DNA from 2 places in the Kitasatospora sp. NPDC001664 genome. Region 1 is predicted to be linked to the other one. Evidence: predicted binding sites of a transcription regulator. Region 1 holds the regulator's gene; the other holds the start of a gene.
The links. The regulator HspR, encoded in region 1, represses chaperone genes until heat shock. The targets are predictions, from matches to a motif close to TTGAGNNNNNNNNNCTCAA.

Region 1 (5,392 bases):
GCGCGACGCCGGCCGAGAGCGGGGCACCGACGTAGGCGAAGACCAGGTCGGCGGTCTGCAGCGCGCGGAAGTCGGACGGGACGCGGGGCTCGGGGGCGCGGCCGTTCACCGTCCAGGCGTCGCTGTGGTGGGCGCTGTAGACGGCGGCGCCGCTCTTCAGCAGGGTCGAGCGCAGGGTGGTCAGCCGGGTGCGGCTGGCCAGCGTCACCACGCTGTCCGCCGGGCCGGTCAGCCGCATGAGCGGCGCGGCGAGGAACACCCGGGCGCGCCGACCCTCGGGGGTCTGAACAGCGCGGTTGCGCAGGTACGGCTCACTCATGACGACTCCGGACGAATCGGGGGCGGGGAGCGAATCCCCACAAGCAGTGTGGTGGTTTTAGAGAATGCTGCTGCGCATTCGTTGAGGCCAAAACTATTTGGTCGAGTTCATGTCACCTGGTCAGCGCCCCCGTGAACAACTCGCACCGACCAGTGGGAGAGTGCATTGATCGTCCCGGCCTGGGGGGTGTGGCGTCTACCGGCACTCGATGTCATCTCCCTGCCTGGCAGAGAGATGACACACCTCTTACGCTGCCCTGGTATGCGCCGGGAGTGGCAGGATTTATATTGAACCGATAGTCATACCCGTGATCAGTCCAGGACCACACAGGACCACATTGGAGGGAGTGCTCTCGTGCGTAGTGCGCGTCGCCTCATCGCCTCAGCCGTTCTCCTCGGTGCCGCACTTTTCCTCGGCGCGGGCACCGCTAACGCTGACAGCGTCTGGCAGCTGAAGTCGGCCAGGGTTACGGCCGCCGCTCTCGCCGACGACAGCGTCTGGCAGTAGCGCAGGCCACGGGGGCACCTATCCCGCCGGGGCGGTCAGACGATGTCCGGGCCGTCCTCGGCGGGCTCCTGTGCTGCCGCACTGTCCTGGGCCAGACGCCAGCCGAGCTGGAACAGGGTGTCGACCCCGTAGTCCTCACGCATCTCGGCTATGTGGCGGGCCAGGGTGCGCTCGCTCAGCCCCAGGTTCCTGGCGATCACCCGGTGGCCGATGCCCTGGGCCATGGCTCTGATGATCTGCCGGCGGAGGCTCGAGAGCACCTCGGGCGGCACCTCGCGGCTTCCCTGGAACGGGATGGCCCGCTCCCAGAAGGACTCGAAGGACTGGATCAGGTACGTGATCACGGCCTCGTCCCGCACGAAGGCCGCCTGGGTCATGTCCTTGCTGCCCGGGATGATCGCGACTTTGCGGTCCACCACGATCAGGATGGTGAACGGCTCGTCCAGGGTCCGGATCTGACTGCCCGCCTGCGTCATCGTCTCGACGTACTCCAGGGTCGGGCTGGAGTAGCGGGCGCTCGGCTGGTAGATCGTCCTGGTCGTTCCGCCGCGGCGGAGCACCTCCATGTCCCGCTCGATCGCGGTCCGGACGGTCTCCGGCCGCCGACCGCCACCCGGCTGCGCGGTGAGCAGCTCCTGGGAGCAGTTCTCGACCAGGGCGGCGAGGCGTTCGTTGATGGCCACCTTGCCCTGGACGTACTCGATCGAGCCGCCTCGGTCAGCACGTCGGGTGAGCTCGCTGTAGGCGTCGCCCAGCTCCCGGATCTCGTCGTCGAAGGCCGCCGACCGGGTCAGCAGTTGGACCGCCTCGCGCCGCCAGGCGGCGCTGCGGGAGGTGGACAGCCGCTCGGGATCGACCGCGACAAGGGTGCCCGGAGTGTCCAGATCGCGTACGAAGAGGCCGTAATCGAGCAGTTCCTGTGCGTCTGGACCGGTCGGTTCCTGTCCGTCTGCGGTCAAGCGGCCGCCTGCCTGGATGGCCGACAGGTAAAGCGCACGTGCAGTCCGGGAGAGCGGGTTTCCTCCGGGTTCCGCCGAGGACAAACTCCCTGGTGCGCTCACTCGTACCGCTCCTCTCCGCCCTTCGTCCGTGGGGCTCTGCGGGTGCTGCACAGTGAAGCATAGGGATCAATACGGATGATAGGCAGAACGGTTCGACCACTGGGCCGGCCGTTCGTTTACAGCCACCGTACGGCTCACAGGATGCACCCTGACACGACCGACGGGCGGGAGGTCACCCCCCGGACGGAGGGGCCGCCCGCCCGATCGGCGAACCACCGGCTACCGCTTGGGGCGCCAGACCACCAGGGCGCTGGACTGCTGGACCTGCTGGTAGGGGACCAGGTCACGGCGGTAGGAGGCGTGCACGGCGGCCTCCCGCTGCTGGAGCGCGGCGGCCGCGCCCTCCAGGGCGTCGACCATCTCGCCGACCTTGGCCTGCAGGGCGGCGACCTGGTTCTCCAGCTCGATGATCCGCTTGATGCCCGCCAGGTTGATGCCCTCGTCCTGGGAGAGGCGCTGGACCTCGCGCAGCTGCTGGATGTCCCGGGCCGAGTAGCGGCGGCCGCGGCCGGCGGTGCGGTCGGGGCAGACCAGGCCGAGGCGGTCGTACTGGCGCAGGGTCTGCGGGTGCAGACCGGAGAGCTCGGCCGCGACCGAGATCACGTAGACCGGGGTCTCCTCGGTCAGGACGTAATGAGCCCGGGGGCGGGCGCCGCCGGGCAGGCCTTCGCCGAGGCCGGGGCCGATGGGAGGGGTCGGGCTCATCTGGTCATCACGCTCCCTCTGCCGCCTTGAACAGGGCGGCTCGCGGGTCGTCCGAGGCGGTGGCCTCGCGGTACTGCTCCAGGGCGGCGAGGGCCTCGTCGTCCAGGTGCTTGGGGACCACGACCTCCACGGTGACCAGCAGGTCGCCGCGGGTGCCGTCCTTGCGGGTGGCGCCCTTGCCGCGGGCCCGCAGGGTGAGGCCGTTGGCGCTCCCGGCCGGGAGTTTGAGCTTCACCGAGGGGCCGTTCAGGGTGGGCACCTCGATGGTGCCGCCCAGCGCGGCTTCGGGGAAGGTGACCGGCACGGTGACGGTCAGGTTGTCCGCCTTGCGGCCGAACACCGGGTGGGCGTCCACGTGCACGGTGACGTAGAGGTCGCCGGGCTGGCCGCCCCGCTCGCCCTGGGCCCCCTTGCCCTTGAGCCTGATCCGCTGCGAGTCCTGGACCCCGGCCGGGATGCGCACCTGCATGGTGCGGGCCGAGGAGGCCCGCCCGCTGCCGTGGCAGACCGTGCAGGGGTCGTCGACCAGCATGCCGCGGCCCTTGCAGTCCCGGCAGGGCTCGGAGAGCGCGAAGGCGCCCTGGCCGCGGCTGACGGTGCCCGCGCCGACGCAGGTCGGGCAGACCCGGGGGGTGGTGCCGGCCTTGGCGCCGGTGCCGGAGCAGGCCCGGCAGGCGGCCTGACTGGTCATCCGCAGCGGCACGGTGGCGCCGTCCACGGCCTCCTCGAAGGCCAGCGTCACCTCGGTCTCGACGTCCGCGCCGCGGCGCGGCTGGGGCTGCCGGGGGCCGCGGTTGAACAGGCCGCCGAAGAGGTCGCCGACCCCGCCCCCGCCGCCGCCCTGCGCCCCGCCGAACAGGTCGCCGAAGTCGAAGCCGCCGCCCTGCGGGCCGCCGGCCCGGAAGCCGCCGCTGCCGAAGAGGCTGCGCGCCTCGTCGTACTCCTTGCGGCGCTTGTCGTCGGAGAGGACGTCGTACGCCTCGGAGATGTCCTTGAACTTCTCCTCGGCCTTGGCGTCACCCTTGTTGGCGTCCGGGTGGAACTCGCGGGCGAGCTTGCGGTACGTCTTCTTGATCTCCGCGGTGGTGGCGTCCTTGGGCACGCCGAGGACCTTGTAGTAGTCCTTCTCCACGTAGTCCTTCGCGCTCATGGCTGCCGCCACCTCCCGTGGCTGTTCCGTACTGGGTCGGTCGGGGATACGGCACTGCGGAGCCGCCCGTCGTCCAGGACGACGGACGACTCCGCAGTGCGTGCCGTGTCAGCTCTCCGAGGCACCGTCGGCCTTGTCGGAGTCCGACGAGTCGGCATCCGCGGCGGTGGTCTGGGTGCCCGGCTGGGGCTCCGCCACGGCCACCATCGCCGGGCGGATGATCCGCTCGCCGATCCGGTAGCCGGGCTGGAGGATCTGCACGCAGGTGTCCTCGGTGACGTCCGAGGAGTAGCTGTGCATCAGCGCCTCGTGCAGCGTCGGGTCGAAGGGCTCGCCCTCCTTGCCGAACTGCTGCAGCCCGAGCTTGGCCACGACCGTCTCCAGGCTGTCGGAGACGGACTTGAACCCGCCGGTGACCTCACCGTGCTCGCGGGCCCGGCCGATGTCGTCCAGCACCGGGATCAGGGCCTCCAGGATGTTGGAGACCGCGATCTCACGGACCGTCAGACGGTCGCGCTCGACCCGCTTGCGGTAGTTCTGGTACTCCGCCTGGAGGCGCTGGAGGTCGCCGGTGCGCTCGGCCAACTCCCGCTTCGCGGTGGCGAGTTCGTCACCACCCGCGACGGCCTCCTCGGCCGCCTTCAGGACGGCCTCCTCGGCGGCGGCGGAGTCGTCGCCGGGCTCGGTGCCCTGCGGCTTCTCCGTCATGCCGACGCACCGCCCTTGGGCTTCTCGTCGTCCACGATCTCGGCGTCGACGACGTCGTCGTCCTTGGCGCCGGCCGCGCCGGCGTCACCGGCCGGAGCGGCACCCGCGGCGTCGTTCTGCGCGTACAGCGCGGCGCCGAGCTTCTGGGCGGTGGTGGAGACCTTCTCGGTCGCCTCGCGGATGGCCGCGATGTCCTCGCCCTTGAGGGCTTCCTTGAGCTCGCCGATGGCGGTCTCGACCTCGGTCTTGACGTCGGCCGGGAGCTTGTCGGTGTTGTCCGCGATGAACTTCTCGGTGGAGTAGACGAGCTGCTCGCCCTGGTTCCGCGTCTCCACGGCCTCGCGGCGCTTGGTGTCCTCCTCCGCGTACTGCTCGGCCTCGCGCATCATGCGCTCGATGTCGTCCTTCGGCAGCGCGGAGCCGCCGGTGACGGTCATCTTCTGCTCCTTGCCGGTGCCCAGGTCCTTGGCACCGACGTGCATGATGCCGTTGGCGTCGATGTCGAAGGTGACCTCGATCTGGGGCAGGCCGCGGGGGGCCGGCGGCAGGCCGGTCAGCTCGAACATGCCGAGCTTCTTGTTGTACGCCGCGATCTCGCGCTCGCCCTGGTAGACCTGGATCTGGACCGACGGCTGGTTGTCCTCGGCCGTGGTGAAGATCTCGGAGCGCTTGGTCGGGATCGTGGTGTTGCGCTCGATCAGCTTGGTCATGATGCCGCCCTTGGTCTCGATGCCGAGGGACAGCGGGGTGACGTCGAGCAGCAGGACGTCCTTGACCTCGCCCTTGAGGACACCGGCCTGGAGCGAGGCGCCGATGGCGACGACCTCGTCCGGGTTGACGCCCTTGTTGGCCTCCTTGCCGCCGGTCAGCTCGCGGACGAGCTCGGCGACGGCCGGCATGCGGGTGGAGCCGCCGACCAGGACCACGTGGTCGATCTCGGAC
Region 2 (5,392 bases), on a different contig from region 1:
GGACCGGATCGCGACCACCACCATCAGGCTGGCCAGGAAGACCGAGACGATCACCAGCAGGGTGAGCTTGCCCTTGATCGATCGGACCGGGTCCAGCGGACGCACGTCGTCCCAGAGCCGGCTGGCGGCCCGGCTGGCCAGGCCCCGGTGGTCGCCGTCGTGGTGCTGTGCCGCGCGCTTGCGCTGTTGTGGGAAGGTCATCTCGCCCTCGCGTCCTGCCCGCTGACTCCGTACGGGTGCGGCGGAGCCAGGACCCCCCGGTCCCGGCCTTGCCGTCCTCCCGGTCAGGAGAGCGGTGCCTCCAGGGCGTACCCGACGCCGTGGACGGTGCGGATCCAGCTGGCGCCGATCTTCCGGCGCAGCGCCTTGACGTGGCTGTCCACGGTGCGGGTGCCGGACGCGTCGGTCCAGTCCCAGACCTCGGCCAGCAGCTGCTCGCGGGTGAGCACCGCGCGCGGCTGGGCGGCCAGGCAGGCCAGCAGGTCGAACTCGGTCGGCGTCAGGTGGACGTCACCGGTGCCGATCCGGACCCGGCGCTGCACGTGGTCGATCTCCAGGTCCCCGAAGCGCAGGCTGCCCAGCGCGGGCGTCCGGGCGGCCTGCTGGGCCCGCTCGACCCGGCGCAGCAGCACGTTGACCCGGGCGGCCAGTTCGCGCATCGAGAACGGCTTCGTCATGTAGTCGTCGGCACCGACCCCGAGGCCGACCAGCAGGTCGGTCTCGTCGTCACGGGCCGTCAGCATCAGCACCGGCACCGGGCGCTGGGCCTGGATCCGCCGGCAGACCTCCAGGCCGTCGAAGCCGGGCAGCATCACGTCCAGCACCACCAGGTCCGGCTGCCAGGTGTGGAAGCCGTCCACCGCGCCGGGGCCGTCGTGCGCCACCGCCACCTTGAAGCCCTCGGCCCCGAGCCGGGCCGCGATGGACTCGGCGATGGTGGGCTCGTCCTCCACGACGAGCACCCGTCGCTGGGTGCCCACCGCGCTGTTGTTGTTGGTCTCCTGCTGAATCTCTGTCACGGTCACGCCACCGCCCCCAGGGCTGCGGCCCGGCTGCCTGTGGGGACAGCGGGGTCCGCTCGTAGTCGTCTTGTGTTCCGTCGGCGGGCCCGTGCCGGGGCCCGAAAAGCACCCGGACCGTCCGCCGAGGTCACGGGCTCCCGGAAGGGTGCGCAGGTGTGGTCCGCGCATCCGTTCCGCTCTGGTCGCAGCGTACGTACACCGCGAGCATCCCGGCAGGTGAACCGGGCACAACCGGCCTGTTGACCGGCCTCGCCCCGGGCCCGGGATGCGGCACGGGGCGATACCTTACCCGCCGAAAATATCGCCCGTAACGGTGCGTATGCCGTTGAAGGGATGGCAGACTCCTGGGCGGGTTCGCTACTGGTCCGTAGGCGTAGGGCTGGTCCGGACCAACGGCGGGCAGGGTTCGAACCGAGCTCACAGCGGATTCACAGGAGGCTCCCAGTACGGGGAAGTACCGTGGGCGTTCTGCGAAGTACCGTGAGCACGACAAGTCACATGGTGGCACGAGTGGACCGGAGGGCGGAATGGCTGATCTCCGGCTCCGGCTGCGCGCCCGGCTGCGGAGCGTGCTCCCCACGCCCCGCCGCAACCCCTTCGCGCTCGGGTACCTCGCACTGCTGCTCGGCACCACGCTGTTCGCCCGCTTCGGCGATCCGGCGGTCGTCGACCGGCTGCAGGCGTTCTCCAGTTCGGACGCCCACAACCTGCTGGACCACCCCGTCGGCTCCCTGCTGCTGAGCGGGACGTGGGTGGCCGGGCCGGTCTGGATGCCGTACTTCTGGGCCTTCGCCGTCACCGTGGCGCCGCTGGAGCGGCGGGTCGGCGGTCGGCGGGCGGCGGCGGTCTTCGTGGCCGGGCACGTGCTCGCGACGCTGCTCTCGCAGGCGGTGGTGCTGGTGGTCGTCGCGGCCGGGCGGTTGGACGGCGCGGCGCTCGACGGCCTGGACATCGGTGTGAGCTACGGCGTGTTGGCGTCCCTCGGGGCGCTCGCCGGTCTTCTCGCGCTCCCCGGGCGTCTGTGCGCGCTGGGTGCGGCCGGCGCTCTGATCGGTCATCAACTCCTGGACGACGCCGACCTCGTGACCGGTGTCGGCCACCCGGCGGCCCTGCTCGTGGGCGTCGCCCTCTGGCCCTGGCTGCGCCGCACCACCGGCCCGGGGCACCTCGCCCTGCGGCGGCTGGAGCCCTCGGAGGCCTGAGCCCGGGGCCGACGGACGTGGCAGCGCCACCGGGGGCGCGAGGAACTGCGCGCAGGGGAACGGCACCGCCTGCAACTGGCTCGCGTGCCCCGATCTCACGCTGGTCCGCCTTCCGTTCTCGCGCAGTTCCCCGCGCCCCCGGAGGGGCGGCCACTCACGTCGGGGACGGCGGCGCGTGCAACTGGCTCGCGTGCCCCGATCTGGCGGTGGGTCGCCTTCCGTCCTCGCGCAGTTCCCCGCGCCCCCGGAGGGGTGGCCACTCACGTCGGGGACGGCGGCGCGTGCAACTGGCTCGTGTGCCCCGATCTCACGCTGGTCCGCCTTCCGTTCTCGCGCAGTTCCCCGCGCCCCCGGAGGGGCGGCCGCTTGCCTCAGGGGAGCTGGTGGCGGCGGGCGAGTTCGGCGAAGACGGGGCCGGTGGCGGCGGAGAGGCGGACGGGGCCGCGGGTTGCGGTGGCGCAGTCGCCGTCGGGGGTCTCCAGGAGGGTGGGCGGGCTCCAGGGGCCGGGGAGGGCGGCGCAGGCGGCCAGCAGGGCGGCGCGGACGTCCGTGGTGTCGAGCCAGGTGGGCCGGACCACGGCGGTGGGTCCGTGCGGGGCGCGGCCGGTGGTGACGGTGGCGTCGGGGGCGAGGGCGTCGACCAGTTCGCGGGCGAGCCGCTCGGCCAGGGCGGTGGCCGACGGGTCGTCGGGGTCCGCGGACCCGACGGTGACCAGCAGCCAGAGCGAGAGGTGGTCGATCAGCTCGCGGACGGCGTCCGTCGTCGTCGCGCCGGCCGGGCCGGGCTGCTCCGGCGCGGCGGGGTCGCGGCCGAGCTCGGCGTAGAGCAGTGGCCGCCCGTCGGCGTCGTCGAGCCGGGCGAAGGGTTCGCCGTCCCAGACCTCCAGGCCGGCCAGGTCGAGGCCGAGCTCGGCGGCCGGCCCCGCCAGGACGGTGCGCAGGGCCTGCTCGGTGGTGCCGCCCGGGTGCGGGGCGGCGAGCAGCAGCCCGTCCGCGTCCTCGGCGAGGGCCCGGTTGCGGAGGGCGGCGGGAAGCCTGCGGGGCTCCGGGAGGGTGACCCGGATGCCGAACTCGGTGGGCTGGATATCCACGTCCGGCACTCTGGCGCACCGCCCCCGCCTGGGGCAATGCCCTGATCGCTCAGAGCGAACAAGCTCCGGGGAACATTGGCGGCTCACCGAACCTTAGTCAGGTCAACTCAACTTCACTGACTGGGGAGAGATCATGGCATCGACGTCCACTCCGCTCACCCTGCCCGTGCTCCCCCTCGACGACGAGGTCGTGCTCCCCGGCATGGTGGTCCCGCTGGACCTGAAGGACTCCGAGGTCCGCGCCGTCGTGGACGCCGCCCGGGCCGCCGTCTCCGGCGGGGCCAAGCCGCAGGTGCTGCTGGTGCCGCGGCTGGACGGCACGTACGCCTCGGTCGGCACGCTGGCCACCGTCGAGCAGGTCGGCCGGCTCTCGGACGGGGACCCGGCGGCGCTGGTCCGCGCGGTCCGACGGGTCCGGATCGGTGCCGGGACGACCGGCCCCGGTGCGGCGCTCTGGGTGGAGACCAGCACCTTCCACGAGTCGGACGCCGGGCTGCCGGTGGCCGGCCGGGCCGCCGAGCTGGTGAAGGAGTACAAGGCGCTCTCCACCCACTGGCTGCGCAAGCGCGGCGCCTGGCAGGTGGTCGACCGGGTCTCGCAGATCGACAAGGTCGGCGAGCTGGCGGACAACATCGGGTACGCCCCCTTCGTCACCGCCGAGCAGAAGCTCAAGGTGCTGCTGGAGTCCGACCAGCTGGCCCGCCTGGAGTACGCGCTGGTCCTGCTCCGCGAGCACCTCGCGGAGGAGGAGGTCAACGACACCATCCGCAAGGACGTCGAGGAGGGTGTGGCCAAGCAGCAGAAGGAGTTCCTGCTGCGCCGTCAGCTGGAGGCGGTCCGCAAGGAGCTGGCCGAGCTGAACGGGGACCCGGCCGACGAGGAGGGCGACTACCGGGCCCGGGTCGAGGCGGCCGAGCTGCCGGAGAAGGTCCGGGAGGCCGCGCTCAAGGAGGTCGACAAGCTGGAGCGCTCCTCCGACCAGTCGCCCGAGGGCTCCTGGATCCGCACCTGGCTGGACACCGTCCTCGAACTGCCGTGGAACGTGCGGACGGAGGACTCCTACGACATCAACGGCGCCCGCGCGGTGCTGGACGCGGACCACGCGGGCCTGGCGGACGTGAAGGACCGGATCGTGGAGTACCTGGCCGTGCGCAAGCGGCGCGCGGACCAGGGGCTGGGGCAGATCGGCGGCCGGCGCGGCGGTGCGGTGCTGGCCCTGGTCGGGCCGCCCGGCGTCGGCAAGACCTCGCTCGGCGAGTCGGTCGCCCGGGCCATGGGCCGGGAGTTCGTCCGGGTGGCGCTCGGCGGCGTGCGGGACGAGGCGGAGATCCGCGGGCACCGGCGCACCTACGTCGGCGCGCTGCCCGGCCGGATCGTCCGGGCGATCAAGGAGGCCGGGTCGATGAACCCGGTGGTCCTGCTGGACGAGATCGACAAGGTCGGCTCCGACTACCGGGGCGACCCGGCGGCCGCCCTGCTCGAGGTGCTCGACCCGGCGCAGAACCACACCTTCCGCGACCACTACCTGGAGGTCGAGCTCGACCTCTCCGACGTGGTCTTCCTGGCCACCGCCAACGTGCTGGAGTCCATCCCCGAGCCGCTGCTCGACCGGATGGAGCTGGTCCGCCTGGACGGCTACACCGAGGACGAGAAGGTCACCATCGCCCGCGACCACCTGCTGCCCCGTCAGCTGGAGCGGGCCGGCCTCAGGCCCGAGGACGTGACCGTCGGCGAGGACGCGCTGCGCAAGCTCGCGGGGGAGTACACCCGTGAGGCGGGCGTGCGCACCCTGGAGCGCTCGGTGGCCCGGATCCTGCGGAAAGTCGCGGCCGAAGCCGAGCTTGGGGCGCGAGAGCTCCCCGCCGCCATCGGAGCCGAGGACCTGCGGGCGCTGATCGGCCGGCCGCACCACACCCCGGAGGCGGCCCAGGAGCCGGCCGAGCGGCGCACCGCCGTCCCCGGCGTCTCCACCGGCCTCGCCGTCACCGGCGCCGGCGGCGACGTCCTCTACATCGAGGCCTCGCTCGCCGATCCGGAGACCGGCTCCACCGGCCTCACCCTGACGGGCCAGCTGGGC

Region 2: a site for HspR is predicted at 3,408-3,426, ahead of lon (endopeptidase La). Genes of this name have one in related genera too.

The regions. Positions count from the first base shown of each region.
Region 1 covers NZ_JBSFGS010000032.1:9,076-14,467, reverse strand. The annotation lists gene ACWCYY_RS33350 (hypothetical protein) at 1-319, opposite strand, end outside; gene ACWCYY_RS33345 (helix-turn-helix domain-containing protein) at 862-1,785, opposite strand; gene ACWCYY_RS33340 (heat shock protein transcriptional repressor HspR) at 2,107-2,592, opposite strand; gene dnaJ (molecular chaperone DnaJ) at 2,600-3,742, opposite strand; gene grpE (nucleotide exchange factor GrpE) at 3,851-4,450, opposite strand; gene dnaK (molecular chaperone DnaK) at 4,447-5,392, opposite strand, start outside.
Region 2 covers NZ_JBSFGS010000005.1:203,439-208,830, reverse strand. The annotation lists gene ACWCYY_RS09740 (sensor histidine kinase) at 1-201, opposite strand, end outside; gene ACWCYY_RS09735 (response regulator transcription factor) at 285-1,019, opposite strand; gene ACWCYY_RS09730 (rhomboid-like protein) at 1,550-2,224, shown strand; gene ACWCYY_RS09725 (hypothetical protein) at 2,596-3,315, opposite strand; gene lon (endopeptidase La) at 3,449-5,392, shown strand, end outside.